Regions from separate parts of the Paenibacillus sp. FSL P2-0121 genome, predicted to be linked through region 2. Evidence: riboswitches for the same ligand, from Rfam matches in the RefSeq annotation. Region 2 holds a riboswitch; the other holds the start of a gene.
The links. Region 2 has a riboswitch for glycine ahead of MKY54_RS30330 (amino acid permease). Riboswitches for the same ligand answer to the same signal wherever they lie in the genome.
Positions count from the first base shown of each region.

Region 1 (3,429 bases), 440 kb from region 2:
GGGCGTATTCATCGAGTGGTTCAGACATCGGCATAGTGCCTTGGTAACGTACCGCTTCAGGAATATCGGAGAACAGCTCATCTATAGACTGAATCCCGACGGCCTCCATCATCTCTACGCGGTCCTGTTCTGTCATGGGCAGATAACGGTGCTTCATTAAGGTTTCACTCCTTGGCTTTTTTAAAATATAAGAAAGTACAATTTTGACGCTATACTTTATCCTTCTATTTCTCGCTTAAAAGCTCACCGTCCTTATATGGACGCTAAAGGCGTTTATACTTGTAAAAAGGGGCCTTAATCACTACAGCCTTAAGCTGCTTACCGCGTATCTCTACGTAAACCTCTGTGCCTATTTCACTGTAAGCAGTATCAATCAAAGCCAACCCCAGGTTACGTTTCAGCGTAGGGGACTGTGTTCCGGTTGTGACCTCACCAATCTTAACCCCATCTGCCCAGACAGGATAATGGGAGCGTGGAATGCCTCGATCAATCATTTCTAGGCCGACAAGGCGACGGGGAATGCCAGCTTCTTTTTGCTGTATTAGTGCATCGCGTCCGATAAAGTCTATTTTGTCCAGCTTCACGAAGAACTGTACTCCTGCTTCAAGCGGGGTGATATCAGCAGATAGCTCCTGACCGTACAGTGGTAATTTTGCCTCAAAACGCAGGGTATCCCGTGCACCCAGTCCAGCAGGTGTTAATCCGTGGGGCGCGCCTGCTGCAAGCAGTCCGTTCCATAACGTTTCTGCACCTTCCTGCGGAGCGTAGATCTCGAAGCCATCTTCACCGGTATAACCCGTACGGGAGATAAGTACCTCTACACCGCAAACGGTAGCGCGTTCGATGAAATGGAAAGGCTTGAGTGCTGAAATAGGAGCATCAGTAACTTCCGCGAGAATGGTCTCTGCCAGAGGACCCTGCAAGGCGAGCAAAAGCGTCTCGTCAGAGACATTAGTGAGCGTGACTTCGCCGAATTCAGAGGTCAAATGCTCTTGCAGCCATTGGAAGTCTTTGTCGATGTTGGAGGCATTAACGACGAGCATATAATGCCCTTCGCTTAGGCGATACACGAGTAGGTCGTCGACAACTCCGCCATTTGGATAACAGAGCAGCGTATATTGCGCCGCACCATCTGTGAGGCGGCTGACATCATTGGTTGTCATTTTTTGCAAAAAGTCTTCTGCACCGCTCCCAATCACCATGAATTCACCCATATGCGAGACATCGAACAGCCCAGCCTGCTGGCGAACGGCTTCGTGCTCTTTCACGATACCTGTAAACTGTACTGGCAGCTCCCAGCCACCGAAGTCAATGCACCTGGACTCCGCATAAGCGGAATAGAGATCATAAAAAGGTGTTCTTCTCAAAGCATCCATGTCGTCACTCCCCTTGATCTGATTACATACGAAAAAAGGACAGGCAGAAGCAATCATGCATAAATGCACAAATCGCTTTCTGCTCTGTCCTTTGTACCTGAGAGTTACCCTGCCGTAACTAGCTTGCAGGTTTCCCCGTTGGTGATCTGACGCATCTAGCCTTGCGTCTGATGCTCTCCAGAGATACGTCCGACAAAGGTCCTTTTGCCTGAGAGATTCACCCCTGTTAGGGCTTACTCCTTCGGCGCCGTCTTCAAGTGAGACAGTCTCTCCCTATGCCATCATCCGCAATTATATTTCTTCGAGAAACGGTTATTGTCTATAAAAAGACGACAACGTCATTTCTTCTTGTATGTCTCCATTAAACGGGTATAGTCGGGCGCTGTCAACAAGAAAACGTCGAAAAAATGACAAATTTAAATTTCCTGTTAGTAATATTGACATTGTGAGCCGGGATAACTTAGGCTATAACTAAATTTAGAACTCCAAATTGGAAATGAGGCGGCTTGAAATGAGTGAAGTATTAGACAACCTTCTTTACAGCGAAGAGCATGAATGGGCACAGCAAGTAGAAGGGCGAGTAGTACGTGTTGGGATTACGGACCATGCTCAGCATTTATTAGGCGACATCGTATTTGTTGAGTTTCCTGAGGTAGGATCGACCATTTCGGCCGGTGACAGCGTAGGCAGTATCGAATCCGTTAAGACGGTATCGGAGTTGTATTCGCCCGTCTCTGGGACGGTTACCAAGGTGAATGATGGATTAGAAGCTAGTCCGGAGCTTATCAATGATCAGCCGTATGGCGGGGGTTGGATTTTTGAGATTGAAGTTGATGGAGAGTATGCTGATGCTGTAAAAGGTCTGTTAGATGCAGCTGGTTATAGCGCGTTAGTTGCTGAATAATTGGAAATCGGGGACGGAAAATAGTCTGATCAAGTGTGATATTTTTAGCAGCAAGTTTCTGTGATTCGGGGACTTTCTGTTTGTGTTTCTTATGTGGATTGTGCGAGTATTCGTAAACCCAATCGAGTGGTTTGAGGGTCTAGTGGAGTATGGAATTAGGGAAAACCTCCCTCATTTTAGACGATTATAGCGTGAGAGTTAGGGTTTTAGGAAATTCCTCCCTAATCATCTCGGTAAAACCACTATTTCAGACTAAAAAGAGTAATAATCAGGGGGAAATTCCCTCATTCCGCGATTGGATACGATAATAGGTGAATAATCAGGGAGGTTTTCCCTAATTAAATTGGATGAAGCCCCTTGTAAGCTCAATGTGGTAATTGCAAAGGCCCCTGCCGCCGAACTTAGCTCTGAGCGCAAGCAACTATATTTTATTCCACCTCTTGAAGCTGTCGAAGTACAATGATCTCTACGCGTCGATTTTTCTGTTTGCCTGCTACCGTAGTATTATCTGCTGTTGGTCGGGTATCGGCATAACCTGCATATTGAAAAGTGTCCGGGTTCAGTCCTTCATTATCTAAGAAAAAGCGCAGCACAGAAAGCGCACGAGCACCCGATAGCTCCCAATTGTCGTTATAACGTGAAGCTGATGACACTGGTGTATTATCCGTATGTCCTTCAATGCTGATCGTTGCTCCGATATCTTTGAATAAGCCAGACAACTGCTGAAGAGCAGGAAGGGCTGGTGACTTCACATCTGCTTTACCCACATCAAAAAGAAAACGGTCGCTGAGCGTGATTTCTATGCCCTGCGGTTTGTCGGCTACAAATATTTGTTCACCGAGATTATTCTCCTCCACATAGTGGGTGATCACACCCATTAACTCAGCAAGCTTCGCCTCTTGTTCTCGAAAAGCCAACTCCCGTGCTGAAGGTGTTTCATTCTCCGTTTGTTCATCAGAACCGTCATTTGGTTTTGCAGTTGCGTTCGCATTCCCATCTGTACTCTCTGGTTTGTTGTCAGGGGTCTTTCCAGCATCTAAAATACCATCCCCGCCTTCAAGAACAGTGCTGCTCGACTTGAAAGTCTGGGATAAAGAGCCGGTAACGATATTATATTTGTCAGTGTCCAGGCTGCTCATCGCATACAAT
Region 1 covers NZ_CP150245.1:6,425,051-6,428,479, reverse strand. Annotated here, with positions in the region: gene gcvPA (aminomethyl-transferring glycine dehydrogenase subunit GcvPA) at 1-157, opposite strand, end outside; gene gcvT (glycine cleavage system aminomethyltransferase GcvT) at 264-1,376, opposite strand; glycine riboswitch at 1,563-1,661, opposite strand; gene gcvH (glycine cleavage system protein GcvH) at 1,888-2,280, shown strand; gene MKY54_RS28450 (flagellar motor protein MotB) at 2,709-3,429, opposite strand, start outside.
Region 1: it holds a riboswitch for glycine, as region 2 does, so the genes downstream of both, gcvT (glycine cleavage system aminomethyltransferase GcvT) here and MKY54_RS30330 (amino acid permease) in region 2, are expected to answer to the same signal.

Region 2 (3,429 bases):
CATCGACCACATTAATGAGAAAATCCACCACCGTATGCGGTGGTGGATTTCTATGTCTGCCTATCCAACTGTAATATCAGCAAGCACCCTCATCGACTAATCATGCCGGATCTCCGTGTTAGTCCGAATACCTTCGAGACGTGCTCTTGGATCAGGCGTTATTCTTTCCCTCTTTCTTCTATTTATCGAATACAAAACAAATAATAATATAAACCATAAAGGCGTCAACAATAAGGCCGGACGAGTTTCATCAGCAAATAGCATAATTATGAGTATGATTGCAAACAAAGCTAGAACAACATAATTCACAAAGGGTGTAAACGGTGCTTTGAATTTTGATTTGGCCTGCAATTCCGGCTTCGTCTTTTTATATCGCAAATGGCAAATTAGAACGACGCCCCAAACCCAGATGAAACAAATGGCACTAATTGTTGTCACGATGCCAAAAGCCGTCTCCGGAATCAGCTTACTCAACAAAGCGCCTACAGATAAGACAAGCGTGGATATGAATAAAGCATTACTTGGTACATGATTTTTATTAAGCTTTGCAAAGTTGGCTGGAGCCTGGTCATTTCTGCTTAAATTGTATAGAATCCGGCTTGTTGAGAACATCCCGCTATTACAAGCGGACGCAGCTGAAGTTAATACAACGAAGTTAATAACCCCCGCGGCAATCGGAATCCCCACTAAACTAAATGTTTTAACAAAAGGACTTTCTGCCGGGTTTAGTTCTGTCCAAGCGTTGATGCATAATAAGGCAATAATAGCACCCACGTAGAAAAATAGAATTCGTAAAGGTATTTTATTAATCGCCGATGGGATAGTTTTTTCTGGATTGGAGGTCTCTGCTGCCGATACGCCTACCAATTCCACACCCACAAAAGCAAACACAACCATTTGAAATGAAAGCAGGAACCCTGAAATCCCGTTTGGAAATACTCCCCCATGTGCCCAAATATTACTGAGCGCAACCGTTCCGGTAGTTGTTTTGAATCCAATCACCAGTAAGACTACCCCGATAGCAATCAATGCGAGAATAGTGATTACCTTAATTAAAGCAAACCAAAATTCCAATTCGCCAAAGCTTTTTACCGTTAATAAATTGAGCCCTAATAAAATAATCAAACAAATGACTGCGGGTATCCATTGCGGGATATCAAACCAATATTGTACATAGACCCCAACAGCTATAATATCGGCCATAGCCGTCATGATCCAACAAAACCAATAGGTCCATCCGGTTACAAACGCCGCCCGCGGTCCAAGATAGTCTTCGGCAATGTCTGTAAAAGATTGATAACCTGCTTTAGACAACAGAAGTTCTCCTAATGCCCTCATCACAAAAAAAATAGCGATACCCACGATTAAATAAGCAAAAATGATGGATGGTCCTGCCAGCTGTATAGCTTTACCTGATCCTAAAAATAATCCGGTACCGATGGTTCCACCAATCGCAATGAGCTGAACATGCCGATTCTCTAAATCTCTCTTTAATTCTTGTACTGCCATTTCAAACTCCCCCTTATGTGAAAAAATGTACAAGTAAAAATGATAACAAAAAAGAGATTGGATACGCTCCAATCTCTTAGGTCTAAGAATAATAAATAAAATACATTCCTTTACTCTGACGATGATCAGAATAACAAATGAATTATCTAGTACTCTTCTGTCCTTTTGCCTGAGATTGTGAACCCTTCGGCGCCGGGGGAATCCCCCACGGTCTCTCCAGAAGCTGCTCCTGCTATAGTGTGATCCATAGCAATCATAGCTTGCGAATTATTTAATTGTTATGCCGCTAACTTCATTTTTAATATTTTTCAATACTAATCATTGTCAAATATTTTGTCAATAACATTAATTACCGCTGGATTTAAACACATAATACGGATTTTTAATAAAAATGCGAGAAATTAATAGCCTAAACGAGGGTAAAATGCTCGTTTTTAAAAGCTTCTCCTCTAATTGCGATTTACTTTAAGGCCCAAAAGATTACTATTTGGAGTACGTATTTCATTTAGCTTTTGAAAGCGTTTTATTAGAGGAGTACAGGCAGCTTGTTATGCATGGCAACTAAGTGAGGGGGAATTTATTTGAGACAAAAAACAAGCAATAGGTTTATGAGCGCACTCAAAAAAGACGGGCTTCTTTATATGATGGCACTGCCCGGCATATTAGCGCTGTTGGCCTTTTCCTACTTGCCAATGGCAGGGTCGATTTTAGTGTTTAAGGAATATCGCTTTGACGGAGGTATTTTTAACAGCCCATGGGCAGATCCCATCTTTAAAAACTTTCAATTTTTCTTTAACAATTTTGATACTGCAATGCGGGCGACATTTAATACGATAATGTTCAATATTTTATTTTTTGTATTTGGCACCATCTTCGCGGTAGCGATTGCTATTATGCTCAATGAAATTTCTAGTCGCCGATTCGTCAAAGTTAATCAAAGCATTATGTTTTTTCCGTTTTTTATGTCTTGGATGGTTATTGGCTCCATTCTAAATGCAATTTTGAATAATGAAACAGGCTTTCTAAATCAGATTATTAAAAGCATCACCGGTTCAACTTATGATTTTTATGCTACGCCGTGGATTTGGATTCCGATTCTGGTCATTGTGGTGATTTGGCAAAGTACAGGTTATAACTCCATTATTTATTTTGGTGTGTTGACTGGCTTTGATTCCTCCATGTATGAAGCCGCCGAGGTAGATGGCGCCAGTAAACTTCAGCAAATTTTTAAAATTACAATTCCTATGCTTAAACCGACCATCATTATTTTGTTTCTATTATCGGTCGGCAATATGCTGCGCGGTAACCTAAATATGATTATCGGCTTGACGAATATGAACCCGATTTTGTTACCCTTCACGGATCTGATCGATGTATTTGTTTATCGCAGCGGCGTAAGAAATGGTGAGATGGCGTTTGCGTCGGCGATTTCGTTATATCAATCTGTTTTTGGCTTCTTCCTTGTTATTATCGCTAACAAGATTACAAGCTGGTACGACAAAGATTCCACATTATTTTAAGGGGGTGTCTATTTGAAACGATCAAATGCTGATAAGTTAACTAATATAGCCTTTTATGTCTGCTCAGCAATATTTGCACTATTCTGCTTGTTCCCGATTGTTTTAGCGATTTCCGGTTCACTGTCTGATGAAATGGCGATCACTATGCAAGGTTTTTCGATTATTCCACGTCATTTCTCATTGGATACTTACCGTTATGTATTTTCTAATCTTGATTTTATGATCTTAAAAGCCTACAAGATAACATTGTTTACGACAATATTTGGCACACTACTATCGGTGTCGATAACAGCATGCTTTGCCTACGTCATTTCCGTAAAAGATTTTAAGCACCGTAATAAACTGGCGTTCTTCGCTTACTTTACTCTGCTGTTTAACAGCGGTATGTTGCCGTGGTATT
Region 2 covers NZ_CP150245.1:6,868,120-6,871,548, forward strand. Annotated here, with positions in the region: gene MKY54_RS30330 (amino acid permease) at 97-1,509, opposite strand; glycine riboswitch at 1,657-1,739, opposite strand; gene MKY54_RS30335 (ABC transporter permease subunit) at 2,091-3,029, shown strand; gene MKY54_RS30340 (carbohydrate ABC transporter permease) at 3,042-3,429, shown strand, end outside.